DNA from 2 places in the Castellaniella sp. UC4447_H14 genome. Region 2 is predicted to be linked to the other one. Evidence: predicted binding sites of a transcription regulator. Region 2 holds the regulator's gene; the other holds the start of a gene.
What was found. Region 2 encodes FliA, which starts transcription of late flagellar genes. Its sites were predicted from a motif close to CTAAAGTTTNNNNNNNNNNNGCCGNTA; they were not measured.
Positions count from the first base shown of each region.

Region 1: a site for FliA is predicted at 1,929-1,955, ahead of ACVCMJ_RS05645 (flagellin N-terminal helical domain-containing protein). Genes of this name have one in related genera too.

Region 1 is NZ_CM129666.1:1,149,875-1,157,285, reverse strand. It holds gene ACVCMJ_RS05645 (flagellin N-terminal helical domain-containing protein) at 19-1,845, opposite strand; gene msrP (protein-methionine-sulfoxide reductase catalytic subunit MsrP) at 2,014-2,976, shown strand; gene ACVCMJ_RS05635 (sulfite oxidase heme-binding subunit YedZ) at 3,018-3,719, shown strand; gene ACVCMJ_RS05630 (SlyX family protein) at 3,846-4,067, shown strand; gene yghU (glutathione-dependent disulfide-bond oxidoreductase) at 4,154-5,020, shown strand; gene ACVCMJ_RS05620 (MFS transporter) at 5,096-6,316, opposite strand; gene ACVCMJ_RS05615 (carbohydrate kinase family protein) at 6,469-7,380, shown strand.
Region 2 is NZ_CM129666.1:867,255-874,665, reverse strand. It holds gene fliS (flagellar export chaperone FliS) at 1-227, opposite strand, end outside; gene fliD (flagellar filament capping protein FliD) at 237-1,637, opposite strand; gene ACVCMJ_RS04255 (flagellar protein FlaG) at 1,674-2,087, opposite strand; gene ACVCMJ_RS04250 (RNA polymerase sigma factor FliA) at 2,347-3,099, shown strand; gene ACVCMJ_RS04245 (hemerythrin domain-containing protein) at 3,206-3,637, shown strand; gene alaS (alanine--tRNA ligase) at 3,773-6,397, shown strand; gene ACVCMJ_RS04235 (sulfurtransferase TusA family protein) at 6,394-6,651, shown strand; gene rpsP (30S ribosomal protein S16) at 6,850-7,110, shown strand; gene rimM (ribosome maturation factor RimM) at 7,128-7,411, shown strand, end outside.

The DNA of each region.
Region 1 (7,411 bases), 280 kb from region 2:
CCGCCCCGCCTGGAACGATTACCGCAGCAGGCTCAGCACCGTTTGCGGAACCTGGTTGGCTTGTGCCAGCACTGCGGTACCGGCCTGTTGCAGGATCTGAGCACGCGTCATGTTCGAGACTTCCGTCGCGTAGTCCGCATCCTGGATGCGGGAACGAGCGGCCGTCAGGTTGGTGACGGTGTTGCCCAGATTGGCGATCGTCGATTCGAACCGGTTCTGCACAGCACCCAGCCCACTACGCATCTGGTCCACTTGGGACAGTGCGGCGTCGATGGCTTTCAGCGGATCAACCACTACCGCCGTCGGGGTAGCCGAACCAGAAGCGCCGGCGTCCGGCGTCAGAGTGATAACTCCGGTCGTGGAATTGGCGGCCGCTGCATAGTACGACGTCGTTGCCGTGCTGCCCGATCCGGACACGTGCTGGATGAAGTACTGGCCTGAAGCCGCACCCGCACCGTTGTATTTGACCAAGGTGTTTGTACCGCCCAGCGCCGAATTCACGGCGGACATATCCCAGTTCTGCACCAGTGCGGTCGTACCGGAAGCCACAGTCACCTTGCCCGATGATGTAGGCGCATTCGCTGCGTAGTAAGCGGAGGTGCCGCCATTGACGTTCTTGACGTAGTAGTCGCCCGCGCTGTTCTTCACCAGCGTGTTCGTACCCGAGTAGGTCACGGCGCTGAAATTGAGCATGACTGCCGCCGTACCGATACTGGACAGAACGCTCGTCGCCGTGATGGACACCCCAGCAGAACCGCCGGTCGGAGCGGTGCTGGAGCCCGTCGTCATGTCGAGCGTCAGACTGCCCGTGCCGTAATTCAGGGAGGCCTGATAATAGGTTCCGCTGGTCGTCTGTACGTAGTAGTTTGTCGGTACGCCGGCAGAGTTGTTGACCATGTACACGGTACTGACCGTGGGCGGGGTGGTGACAATCTTGGCGAGAGTCGCCTGCCCAATGGCCACGACGCCGCTTCCGCTCGTGTAGAACTGTGTGGCGGAAGTATTGATGCTGGTGCTCGTAATAGTAGCCGCCGCCGCGCTCACTGTGATCTTGTCGCTGGTGGCGTCGTATGTCGCGGCATAGTAGACGACGGAACCTCCAGATGTTGTGTGCTGCGCATACAGCTGGTTGTCGTTACCGACAACGAACGCACTATAAGCGCCGGTCGAGCCGTTGGTCTTATAGTCGAATTGGGTCCAACGAGCGCTTGCGGCCGCAATCCAGGTGCTGCTTACAGCCGAGAACGTCTGGGCTGCAAACGGATTCGCCACGGAAGTGAAGTTGCTCTTTCCCTGGTCGTCCACGCTGACCATCTGGCTCTGCATGTTGAGCTTGCCCAGCCCCAGGGTCTTGGAGGTGATCTCTTTCAGGTTGATATTGATGGTTTCGCTGTCGTTGGAACCCACTTGAATCGAGAGGTTTCCCGTCTTGGCCAGCACCTTCACGCCGTTGAACTGCGTCTGCGCCGACACGCGGTCGATTTCGCCCAGGCGCTGGGTGATTTCGTCCTGGATGGACTTCAGGTCGGACGGCGAGTTAGTGCTGTTGGCGGCCTGTACCGACAGTTCGCGGATGCGTTGCAGGTTGTTGTTGATTTCGTTCAACGAACCTTCCGTCGTTTGCGCGATGGAGATCCCGTCGTTGGCGTTGCGCGAGGCCTGGGTCAGGCCCGTGATGTTTGCGCTGAAGCGGTTGGCGATTGCCTGGCCCGCAGCGTCGTCCTTGGCGCTGTTGATGCGCAGGCCGGAGGACAGGCGCTCGATGGCGGTACCCAGGGCCGACTGGGATTTGTTCAAATTGCCCTGGGCGACCAGGGACAAATAGTTTGTGTTGATGACAGCCATGAAAGACTCCTAAGTGTTTATGGCGAGGATCTCGCGCTTTTTGCCCAGGACGACAAACCGAGTGACCTCCTGTTCAGCCTCGTTAACGGAGGAGGGGGCGCGAACTTTAGGGTGGGGATGCTTCCCCCGCAAAGCCCCTGGCAGTAGCATGGACACCGGAGGTGCATCATGCGCAGGATTTGGGATATTGGCCTATCGCCCTCGGACATTACGCCGGAGTCCGTGTGGCGGGCCCGTCGGCGATTCATGCAGGGCGCCGCGCTCGCGCCGCTGGCACTGGGCGCTCCGGCGCTGACGCGGGCTGCGGCTGATCCGGGGCCTGTGGGGCCGGTGCTTCCGGCGACCAAAGATACCCGCTGGCCCACGGTCGAGGCGGTGAACACCTGGAAGGACATCACCACCTACAACAATTTCTACGAATTCGGAACGGGCAAAGGCGATCCGTCGGAGTACGCCGGGCGCATGCAGCTCAAGCCCTGGACGGTGCAGATCGACGGCGCGGTGCGCAAGCCGATGACACTGGATCTCGATGATTTGCGCAAACTCGCGCCGCTGCAGGAGCGCGTGTATCGCCTGCGCTGCGTGGAGGCCTGGTCCATGGTGATTCCATGGACCGGTTATTCGCTGTCGCACCTGCTCTCGCACGTGGAGCCGACGGGCGATGCCAAGTACGTGGTGTTCACCACCGCCTTGCAGCCCAAGAACATGCCGGGCGTGAGTGAAGGCATCCTGGACTGGCCCTATACAGAGGGCCTGCGCATGGACGAGGCCATGCATCCGCTGACCTTGCTGACGTTCGGTGTCTACGGACGCGAGCTGCCGGCGCAGAACGGTGCCCCGGTGCGTGTCATCATCCCGTGGAAATACGGGTTCAAGTCGGGCAAGGCGCTGGTGCGCATCCATTTGCAGGACACGCAGCCGGAAACGAGCTGGATGCGCGCGGCGCCCCAGGAGTATGGTTTCTATGCCAACGTGAATCCGGCGGTGCCGCACCCCCGATGGAGTCAGGCGACGGAGCGTCGCATTGGTTCGGGATTCTTCGCGGCCCGACTTCCGACGCAGCCGTTCAACGGGTACGCCGATGCCGTCTCGGAGCTGTACAAGGGAATGGACCTGCGGCGCAATTTCTGAAGGTCTGAAGATTCTGAAGGATCCACGTGGTCGATCGGGACATGAACGGGGCGATACCGGCTCCTCGCCGCAGCCCGGCGCCGGGCGGACGACCGCGTGCCGCGCGGCCGGGTTCGGGCGGACGCGGCGGTGCGGACTGGCGGCTCGGGCTGTGCATTCATCTGATCGGCCTGTTCCCGCTGCTGCGCTGGATTGTGCTGGGTTTTTCGGACGAGTTGACGGTCAATCCGCCGCTGTTCCTGACGTGGTCGTCGGGTGACTGGGCACTCATTCTGCTGCTGATCGTGCTGATGGTGACGCCCATCCGGCGACTGACGGGCTGGAATGGCCTGTTGCGGCACCGTCGCAAGCTCGGCCTCTACGCATTTTTCTACACAGTGCTGCACGTGATCGCCTGGGCGATCTGGGACCGGGGTGGAGATCCTGCCGCCATGTGGACCGACCTGTGGCAGCGGGCCTTCATCGGCATCGGGGCGCTGGCGGTGCTGTGCCTGATACCGCTGGCGCTGACCTCCACCCATGGCTGGATGCGCAGGCTGGGCCGTTGGTGGACGCGCCTGCACTGGCTGATCTACCCGGCGGCGATCCTGTCGGTCTGGCATTTTTTCTGGATGCGCGCGGGCAAGAACGACTATCTGGAGCCCCGTGTTTCAGCCTGGATTCTTGCGGCATTGCTGGCGGTGCGGCTGCTGTGGTGGCTGCAAAAGTCCCTTCAGCGGCGCGCGGCGGCCAAGCCCCGCTGAAGCTGCACCCGGCGGGGCGGGTGCGGCGTGGCACGGTTGGACCTCGCTGAGGCGGGTTCGCCCCGGCAGCGTGTCGGGCGACTCGGCGCGAAATCCAGCGCGCACCGTTGAGGTATGCTTGACGGCATGACTCATGACGCAACAACGCTGGAAGCGCGGCTGGTGACGCTGGAATCGAAGCTCGCGCTGGCCGAGGATCTGCTCGACGACCTGAACCGGACGATCTTCAGGCAGCAGGAGCATCTGGATGCACTGACGCGCGAGCTGGCTGACGTTCGCCGGCAGCAGCTCATGGGGTCCGATCCCGCCTCGGCGCCTTTGGCCAACGAACGTCCCCCACACTATTGAATGACCGATGAACGGATCCGGAGGCTGGGCGCTGGCCGCAAAACGGGCGCGGCGGGCCGGCTTTCGCCATGGTTCGAAGGAGCAACATGACCCATCCTGCCCAATACGTACCGCCTAAAGTCTGGACCTGGGACAAGCCCAATGGCGGCCGGTTTGCCAGCGTCAACCGGCCGATCGCCGGGCCTACTCACGACAAGGTGCTGCCGGTGGGCAAGCATCCGCTGCAACTATATTCGCAGGCCACGCCCAACGGCCAGAAAGTCACCATTCTGCTCGAGGAGCTGCTGGCGGCGGGCCATGCCGGGGCGGAGTATGACGCCTGGCTGATTCGCATCGGCGAGGGCGATCAATTCGGCAGCGGCTTTGTGGGGGTGAATCCGAATTCCAAGATCCCCGCCATGGTGGACCGCGGCGGACCGCAACCCGTTCGTATCTTTGAATCGGGTTCCATCCTCCTCTACCTGGCGGAGAAGTTCGGGGCTTTCCTGCCCAAAGACCTGCCGGGACGCACGGAGTGCCTGTCCTGGCTGTTCTGGCAGGTCGGCAGCGCGCCGTATCTGGGCGGGGGTTTCGGACACTTCTATAACTACGCGCCGTTCAAGATCGAATATGCGATCGACCGCTTCGCGATGGAAGTCAAACGCGAACTGGACGTGCTGAACCGGCGCCTGGCCGATCATCCGTTCATCGCCGGTGACGAATACACCATTGCGGATATCGCGATCTGGCCGTGGTATGGGGGCGTGGTGCTCAATCGCGTCTATGGCGCGGCCGAATTCCTGTCGGTCCAGGATTATCCCCATGTACAGCGCTGGGCGAACATCATCGGCGACCGTCCCGCCGTGCGGCGCGGGCGAATGGTGAACCGCACCTCGGGCGAACCGGCCGAACAGCTTCGCGAGCGCCATGCCGCTTCCGACTTCGAAACCCGCACACAAGACAAGATAGGCTGAAGGCGGTCCCGACCGGCTGCTTGTAGCCCGCAGGTGTGGGTGGCTTGGCTCGGACGCGGGATCTGTGTCCCGCCCTCAGGCGCCTGCGGGCGCCTGTCGCCGAATCCGGTCCACGGCGACCGACATCATCAGGATCGCAAAGCCCGCCAGCGCCAGGGCGCTGCCGACCAGCCCGGGCGACGTCCAGCCGTAGCCGCCGGCGATCGCCATACCGCCCAACAGTGGGCCCAGCGCGTTGGCGAAATTGAACGCCGAATGGTTCAGCGCCGCGGCCAGTCCCTGGGCGTGCTGGGCCACGTCCATGAGCCGTGTTTGCAGGATGGTTCCCAGCGCGCCGGCAAAAGCGATGAAGAATACGTTGATCGATAGCGCCCAGACGTTCCCCGCGGTCAGCGGAAACAGGGCTGTCGTGGCGGCGCTCCAGAGGAGCAGGCCCCCCGCCGTGGGCATGAGCGCCCTGTCCGCGAGCCACGGCACCAGGATGTTCCCCAGCGTAAGCCCGATGCCGAAGACGGCCAGCACCAGGGGGAGGGTATCGGGGGAGACGTGCGTAACCTGCAGCAGGACGTCGGCCAGATAGGTGTAGACCGCGAACAGGCCGCCGAAGCCCACGGCGCCGGTGGCCAGCGTCAGCCAGACCTGCAGGTGCTTCAGGGCGCCCAGTTCGCGCCAGGGGCTGGCACCCGGGGCCGGCGGCGTGCGCGGCGCGAGCCACGCCACCAGCCCCATGGTGGTGAGCCCCGAGAGGCTCACCAGGCCAAAGCCCCAGCGCCACGAGAGCGCATGCCCCAGCCAGTTGGCGAAGGGGACACCGATGATGGTCGCCACCGTCAGGCCCAGGAACATGCGCCCGACCGCCTGGTTGCGCCGCGAGTGCGGCACCAGCGAGACGGCCACCAGTGAGGCGATGCCGAAGTACGCACCGTGGGGCAAGCCGCTCAGGAACCGCAGCACCAGCAACGCATGATAGCTGGGAGCGAACGCGCACAGTCCGTTGAAGAGCGCAAAGAGACCCATCAGCGCGATGAGCAGCGTGCGCCGCGCCACGCGTGCGGCCAGGACGGTCAGCAGCGGCGCTCCGACGACCACCCCCAGTGCATAGGCGCTGATGACGTGGCCGGCCGTGGGCGCGTCTATGCCCAGGTCCTGCGCGAAGTACGGCAACAGGCTCATGGTGGCGAATTCCGTCGTCCCGATGGCAAAGGCCCCGATCGCCAGTGCGAAGATCACCCACCCGGCGCGGGCGGCCGGACGCAGTGGAACTGACAAGGCGGGCGGAGGAGCGGGTGGGGACATGGACGGGCGGCAGTCGGCGGGTCGACAAGAGATGAAGGCTTCCAGTGTAACGTGGTGTGGTGCGGGTTAACCCGAATTGTGTGCAGTCGCTTGCGCCGATGCCGCTCGGGCCGTTACTGTGAGCGGATCATAAGACTTCGGGTGGAACAGGCATGCGGTTCACGACGATTGGCGCGGCCATTGTGGATATCGTGGTCTCACGCGTGCGCCCCATGCTGGGCGCCAAGCAGGACGTGGACCATATCGGGCTCTACGCCGGTGGCGGGGCCGTCAATGCGGCGCTGAATGTGGCGGGTCGCGGGGCGGAGGTGACCGTGCACGCATGCGTCGGGCGGGATCTGGAGGGCGGGCTGGTGCGCGATCTCTTGCAGCGCCATGGCGTGCGCGCCGTGATTCCGGACCATGCGCTGCCCACGGGCAAGGCGGTGGTCATGGTGGATGACAAGGGGGCGGCACGCGCTTATGCCCAGCGCGGGGCCAGCGCCTGGGTGGGCGAGAAGGGCTTCGCCGATCTGGAGCGGTCAGACGTCGTGTACGTGACCGGCCTGTCACTGAAGTCGCAGGACTGGCTGGTTCAGGCGCTAACGGCGCGATTGTCCGCGGGATTCAAGCTGGTGGTGACGCCGGGCGCGCGGCAGCTCTCTCATCCGCAGGCGCTGCATGACCTGTGGGATCGCGCCGACCTGATGTGCGTCAACGCCTTCGAGGCAGCCCGCCTGTGCGACGAGTCGCTCTCGGACGGGGACGCCGTTTCACCTCAGGCGGCCGGATCCCTCGCGCAACGGCTGACGCACCGGCCCGGCCAGTGCGTGCTTGTGACGCTGGGTGCGGCAGGCGCCGTTTTTTATGATGGCGCGCAGGCGCATTTCCAGGCAGCCCGTCCGGTGTCCGCCGTGTCCACCATCGGAGCGGGAGACGCTTTCGCCTCCGCCTTCACGCATGCATGGGCGAGCGGTGCGGCCCCTCAGGATGCGCTCGCCGCCGCGACAGACAGCGCCGCCCAGGTCGTCCAGGTGATTCCGGCCAATATGGCAGGACCATTGCGGCCATTTCAACAGAACTAAAAGTTATAATGAAATGGTTTCGTCTGGGTTT
Region 2 (7,411 bases):
TTCAGGCCCGATTCGACGATATCGATAGCCTTGGACAACGCCTTGCCTCGTTCGGCGACATTGCCGTTGCGCAGGTGGTGGCGGGCCTGTGCCAGCGCCGTCTGGGCACCGCGAAACAGTAGCGAAATGAGGCGCTCCGGGGAGGCGCCCATGACCTCGGTTTCGAGGCCGATATTGGCGTAAGACCCGGTGGCCCGGGCGGCGCGTGAACGAGGTGCGTAGGTCATCGGCACAGCTTACTTCGAGTTTTTGGTTCCGTTCAGCGCGGTGAGCTGCTGAGTCAGGTAGCTGCTCAGCGAATTCATCTGAGTCACCATGCTGTCCAGTTGGGTGAATTGAGTCCGGTAGGTGGCCATGCGCTGATCGATCAGGCTGGAGGTGGCGTCGTACTGTTTCTTGATGTCGGCGATGGTCTTGTTCAGGCCGTCGGTGGTGGTCGAGAAGATGCCGCCGCTGCGAGTGAAGGTGTCGGCCGCCGCCCCGACGCGCGTCCCTATGCCTGTGCTGCCGGTCAGCAGTGATTTTACGCCGTTCATGTTGCCGGACAGCGCCTTGTCGAGTTTGGTCTGGTCGACCTTCAATTGGCCCGAGGTCGGATCCGTCGTGATTCCGATGGATGCGAGCGTGGTACCGGTCGTGGAATCGATGGCACCGGTGAGCGCGCCCTGCATGCGGGTCTGCACCGAGCGCGCCACGGAGTCTCCCGTCAGGACGGAAGAGGTCTGGCTGTCCACATCGAATGCCGTGAGCGACTTCATCGTGCTCTGCAGCGTGTTGTAGGCCGAGACGAAATCGGTGATGGCCTTTTTGGCCACGCTGTTGTCGCGGGACAATGTCAGGCTGGTTGCGGTGGTGGTGATCTTGTTCAGCGAAAGCGTCACGCCGTCGATGACGTTGTCCACCGTGTTGGTATGGCTGGTGATGGCAATGCCGTTGACCGAGAGCGTGGCGTCCTGAGCCGCCTGGACCTGTATGGCGGGGTTGCTGCTGGTGGAGCCCGACGCGTCCGTGGTGATGGAGGTGCCCAGGAAGGCCTGCAGATCGGCGTTGCCGGCGACGCTGATCTCGCCGACGGCCTCCTGTGTGCCGGTGGCGCGGCTGGTGAGCAAAAGGCGGTAGGGGCTGGCGCCGCCATCGTTCACGATGGTGGCATTCACGCCAATGTCGGTCTTGGCGTTGATGGCCTTCACCAACCCGTTGAGCGATGTGTCGCCTCCGGTGAGGTCCAGTGTGTGGGTCTTTCCGTCGGCTGTCGTGATGCTCAGCGTACCGTCGGTACCGATCGCAGTGGTGCGGTCGCCGCGCCCATCGAAGACCAGCGTCTGGGACGTGGCGAGCTGGTCGACCTGGATGGCGTATTGACCGGGGATCGCCGTGGTAGTCGTCGTGGCTGAAATGGCGTCCGAAGCGGTTGCCGAGGTGATCGCGCCGTAGCTATCGGACTTGGCGACCACCTGCGCCGCTACCTGGAAAGCCGACACAGCCGCCTGCAGCTTCCCGTATGCCGACAGCTTGGCCTGGGCCGCGGTCTGGCGACTCTGGATGGCCTGCAGCGCCAGATTTTCGTTGTTCTGCAGGCTGGTGAGCAGACTGTCGAGCGGCAGTCCGGACATGCCCAGGGATTGTATGGTTGGCATCGGCGGTTCTCTGTGTGGTGGCGTCTGGCAAGTGTGTCAGGCTCGGGTGTCCACCCCGGACCCCTGAAGCGTGACGATCATTTTGGCGGCCTGGAGGACCGCCTCGGACGGGATGGTGCGGAGCACTTTTCCGGTCGAGGTGTCGACGATGGATATCACGAGGCGCTGCGCGTCCTTGTCCATGTCGAAACGCATCCCGGTGGACCAGGCTTTCAGGTTCTCGTTGACCGACTCCAGCGCCTTTTCCAGGGAAGATTTCGGGGCCCCCGGATATTGGGGGATGTCCCGATTATCCAGACCGAGGCCCGCCTGAGACGAATGATCCTGCAAAGCACCCTGTGCGGGCACGGCGGGTGGCGTGGGCTGGGGCTGCGTGCCGGGTCGGTCCAGAAGCGGCGACGCCTGGCCGAGGCCGACGGACGTCAGTGAACTGCCGATGGGTTGAATCATGCGCGAACCTCTGTGAATTTGCTCGTTCTCGATCGGACGGGCGCATCGTGCCCGCACCCAGGTCTATGCCTCTCGCCCAGCCATAACGGCCGACGGGTGTAAAACTTTAGTGGGGAGCCGCGTCTATTCTTGAACATTATCCGGGTCGAGCGGGATGCCAGTCGGTGAAAATCGTGGGGGAACCCGCGTCTGCTCCCCGGAATGCAGAGGCGCGCATGGTGCATACTGACGGCGTCTCTCCTGTATCACGGATCGCGCGATGCCTCTGTCCGAGGACCAGCTCATTGGACAATATGCACCTCTGGTGCGCCGCCAGGCGCTGGCGCTGATTGGCAAATTGCCAGCCAGCGTGGAGCTGGACGACTTGATGCAAGCCGGCATGATGGGGCTGCTGGACGCGGTGCGCCGATATCAGGAGCGCGCCGATGCGCAGTTCGAGACATACGCCGTCACGCGTATTCGCGGCGCCATGCTGGACGAGTTGCGCAGTCAGGACTGGCTGCCGCGCAGCGTGCGAGCCAAGGCGCGCAGCATCGAAGCCAGCATCCGAACGCTCAATCACAGGCTGATGCGTCCGGCGACCGAATCCGAAATTGCCGAAGACATGGGTCTGGATCTGGCGGCTTACCAAACCCTGCTCGAAGAAGCGCGCGGCGTCCAGATCCTGATGTATGAGGATCTTGCCCAGCACCGCGAAGAGGGCGGGGCCGAGTCCGTCATCGACGGCATGGCCGCCGATGCGTCGTCGAATCCGCTGGACTGGCTCATGCGCGACAGCTTGCGGGCCGCATTGATCCGCGCCATCGAGAGCCTGCCGGAACGCGAGAAGCTCTTGCTCTCGCTGCAGTTCGAACAGGACCTCAACCAGAAGGAGGTGGCGGCCGTGCTGCAAGTCACCGAAGGTCGTGTCTCCCAGCTGCGCTCCCAGGCCATTGCCCGCATCCGAACCTGGCTGGCGGAGCATTCGTGGGCAGCAGAGGGCAGCGCGGGCAACTACGAACACCTGATGTAGCGCCGGCATCCGGCCGGAAAGCGGTTTGCTGGTCTTAAAAGATCTATTTAGAATGCATCTTAACCGGCAAACGCCGCCGCGCTTTCGCTGAAGAGGAAATCTCGTCATGAATATCGATCGTTTCAAGGACCATCACGTCAAAATCATTGTCGGCATCGAGACCTTGCGCTCGCTGGCGCACAAGGGGATCGTGGACCATGCGGTGGACATCGCCAACGAACTCAAGGCACTGTCCCAGGTGGTGACCCAGCACCTGGCGATCGAAGATCGCATCCTGTACCCGTCGGTGGAACGCAGCGGCGACCCGCGCATGGCGGTGATGAGCCGAACCTATCAGGGCGACATGAAGGGGATCGCGACCGCTTTCATCAGTTTTGCGCGCCGCTGGACCAATGCCACCCGGTTGACTCGCCAGCCCGAGGCCTTTCGTGAGGAGGCCAACACGGTGTTGAAAGATGTCTATCAGCGCATGGTGCGCGAGAATCGGGAGTTCTATCCCGCCATCGAAGCCATGATTGAAGAAGCCGCCACGGCTTGAAGCGCGGTGCGTCGAAGGCGGCGAGAGGGACTTGGCCGCCGGCGGACCCGCCTTTGGGCCTGCCGGCCCGCGTCTGTGACGCAGAAAGCCATTCTATAATGCCCCGTTGGTATTTCCCCTGTTGCGAATCCCAGAATGAAAACCGCCGAAATTCGTCAAAAGTTTCTGTCTTTTTTTGAATCCCAGGGGCACCAGATCGTGCCGTCGTCGCCGCTGGTGCCGGCCAACGACCCCACGCTGCTGTTCACCAACGCGGGCATGGTGCAGTTCAAGGACGTGTTCACCGGCAAGGACACGCGCGCCTATCGCCGCGCGACCACCGCGCAGCGTTGTGTGCGCGCGGGCGGCAAGCATAACGACCTTGAAAACGTCGGGTATACCGCCAGGCACCATACTTTCTTCGAAATGCTGGGCAACTTCAGCTTCGGCGATTATTTCAAGCGCGATGCCATCGTTTTCGCCTGGACCTTGCTGACCGAGGTCTTCGGGCTGCCAAAGGAAAAGCTCTGGGTCACGGTCTACCAGGACGACGACGAGGCCTACGAGATCTGGGAAGGGACCGTGGGTGTGCCGGCCGAGCGTATCATCCGCATCGGCGACAACAAGGGCGCCCGCTATGCCTCCGACAACTTCTGGCAGATGGCCGATACGGGGCCATGTGGCCCGTGTTCCGAAATTTTTTACGACCACGGTGCTGACATCTGGGGCGGGCCTCCGGGATCGCCGGAAGAAGACGGTGATCGCTACATCGAGATCTGGAATCTGGTGTTCATGCAGTTCGAGCGCGACGCCCAGGGCGTGATGCATCCGCTGCCCAAGCCCTGCGTGGACACCGGCATGGGGCTGGAGCGCATTGCCGCAGTGCTGCAGCATGTGCATTCCAACTACGACATCGACCTGTTTCAGCATCTGATCCGTGCGGCAGCGCGCGAGACCGGCGTACAGGACCTGTCCGACAATTCCCTGAAGGTCATTGCGGATCACATCCGTGCCTGCAGCTTCCTAGTGGTCGACGGTGTGATCCCGGGCAACGAAGGACGGGGTTATGTGCTGCGCCGCATCATCCGCCGAGCCCTGCGCCATGGTCACAAACTGGGTCAGAAGGGGGTATTTTTCTACCGCCTGGTGGCCGATGTGGTCGACCAGATGGGGGCGGCCTACCCGGAACTCGCCGCGCAGCAATCGCGCGTGGAACAGGTGCTGCGCCAGGAAGAAGAGCGTTTCGGCGAGACGCTGGAAAACGGCATGCGCATTCTGGAGTCGTCCCTGGCTGCGTTGCCGGCGGGGCAGCCTCTGGGCGGTCAGACGCTTTTCACGCTCTACGACACCTACGGCTTCCCGGTGGACCTGACCGCCGATATCTGCCGCGAGCGCAACATCCAGGTCGATCTCGAAGGCTTCGAACGGTCGATGGCCCGGCAGCGCGAGCAGGCGCGTGCGGCGGGCAAATTCAAGGCGGCGGCCGGGCTGGATTATGAGGGCGTACAGACGCGGTTCGATGGCTACGAACGCCTGGACGGCTCGGCGGCCGTGACGGCGTTGTACGTCGATGGCACTTCGGTACCTGCGGTCGTCCAGGGCCAGGATGCGGTGGTGGTGCTGGATGCGACGCCGTTCTACGCCGAGTCGGGGGGGCAGGTGGGCGATACCGGCGTGCTGGCAAGCGCGGCGGCGCGGTTCCAGGTCGCCGATACGCACAAGATTCAGAGCCATGTATTCGGCCACCACGGCACCTTGGTCGAGGGAACCCTGTCGGTGGGCGATACGCTGGACGCGAGGGTCGATGCCCAGCGGCGCGCCGACACCATGCGGAATCACTCGGCCACGCACCTCATGCACAAGGCTTTGCGCCAGGTGCTGGGAGACCATGTGCGTCAGCGTGGCTCGCTGGTCGATCCGGAGAAGACCCGCTTCGACTTTGCGCATGATGCCCCCCTGACGCCTGAGCAGATTGCGCGTGTGGAGGCGATCGTGAACGATCAGATCCTGTCCAATCAGCCCGTGCAGGCTCAGCAGATGCCTTACGACCAGGCTGTCGCGGGCGGTGCCATGGCGCTTTTCGGCGAGAAATACGGCGACGTGGTGCGGGTCCTGGATATCGGCTTTTCGCGCGAGCTGTGCGGCGGTACGCACGTGGCGCGTACCGGAGACATCGGCTTGTTCAAGATCGTATCCGAAGGCGGCGTGGCTGCCGGCATCCGTCGGGTCGAGGCCATCACGGGCCGCAATGCGGTGGCGTGGGTGCAGCAGACCCAGGATGTGCTGCTGCATGCGGCCGCTCTGCTGAAGACACAATCGGACAGCGTCCCCGAGCGGGTGCTTGCGCTGCAGCAGCAACTGCGCGAGAGCGAGCACGAGCGTGAGCGCCTGCAGGACAAGCTGACGGCCGCCGCAGGCGCTGATCTGGCCAGCCAGGTCGTCGACGTGGCGGGTGTCAAGCTCCTGACACAGCGCCTCAACGGCGTCGATCCCAAGGCGCTGCGCGGAATGGTCGATCAACTGAAGTCCCGGCTGTCCTCCGCCGTCATTCTTTTGGCTGCGGTTACCGACGACAAGATCAGCCTGGTGGCGGGGGTAAGCCCCGAACTCTCCTCCAAAGTCAGGGCCGGCGACCTAGTGGGGTCGGTGGCGGCCCAGGTCGGCGGCAAGGGCGGTGGCCGCCCCGACATGGCGATGGGCGGCGGTTCGGATGTGGGCGCGCTGGACGGCGCCATCGCCGCCGTGCCTGCCTGGCTGGCTGATCGGCTGGGGTCGGCATGACGGAGCTTGCCTCCGGGCTGCCGCAGGCCGACCAGCACGTCGATGCACGCGGCCTGAACTGCCCGTTGCCGATCCTGCGGGCCAAGAAAGCGCTGGCCGCGCTCGAAAGCGGGCAGGTGTTGTCAGTCCTGACGACAGATCCTCATGCGGCGGGTGACTTTGAGGCGTTTTGCCGGCAGACGGGCAATGGACTGCTGGCCCAGCGTCCTCTGGAGGATGGTGCCGCGCTGATGCACTACATCCGCCGCCGTTGATCGGGCCGAAAGATCGTACCGGGGTGGCCCGCACGGCAGGACCGGTTCGGCCGAGCGTTCGGAATGTGCACTCCTCCACGGTTGCAGCGCCTTGTTGTTTTTCGGAGTGTCCCGCTCATTGTTCGCCGCAGTCGTTGCGGCTCAGTGGGTCGGATGCTAGAATCCTTTGTTTTTTACAGCATTTTCAAGGAACTCTTCATGGTTGTGATTCGTCTGGCTCGCGGTGGCTCGAAGAAGCGCCCCTTTTACAATGTCGTTGCCGCGGATTCGCGCAATCGCCGCGATGGGCGCTTCATCGAACGTGTGGGCTTCTACAATCCCGTCGCAGCCGAGGGCCAGGAAAAGCTTCGCATCGCCCTGGATCGCGTGAAGTACTGGGTGGATAACGGCGCGCAGCCCTCGGGCACGGTCGATCGTCTGGTCAAGGAATTCTCCGCCACGGTTTCGGCGACGGCCTGACGGCTTCGCCTTTCTTCATGGCAGAGCCCGCCGGCGCAAGCGCTGCCTCGCCCAGCGATCTGGTTGCGGTCGGCCGGGTGGCAGGTGCTCACGGCGTGCGCGGTTGGTTGAAGATTCAGCCCTATTCGCGTCACGGGGATGCCTTGGCGTCTGCCAAGACCTGGTGGCTGATGCCCAGCGCGGCTGACGCCATGCCGCGCGCTGTCCAGGTGGTGGCGTGCAAGACGGGTGGCACCCACCTCCTGGCCCAGATCGACGGCGTGGCTGACCGAGACGGCGCGCAGGCCCTGCGAGGCCGGAC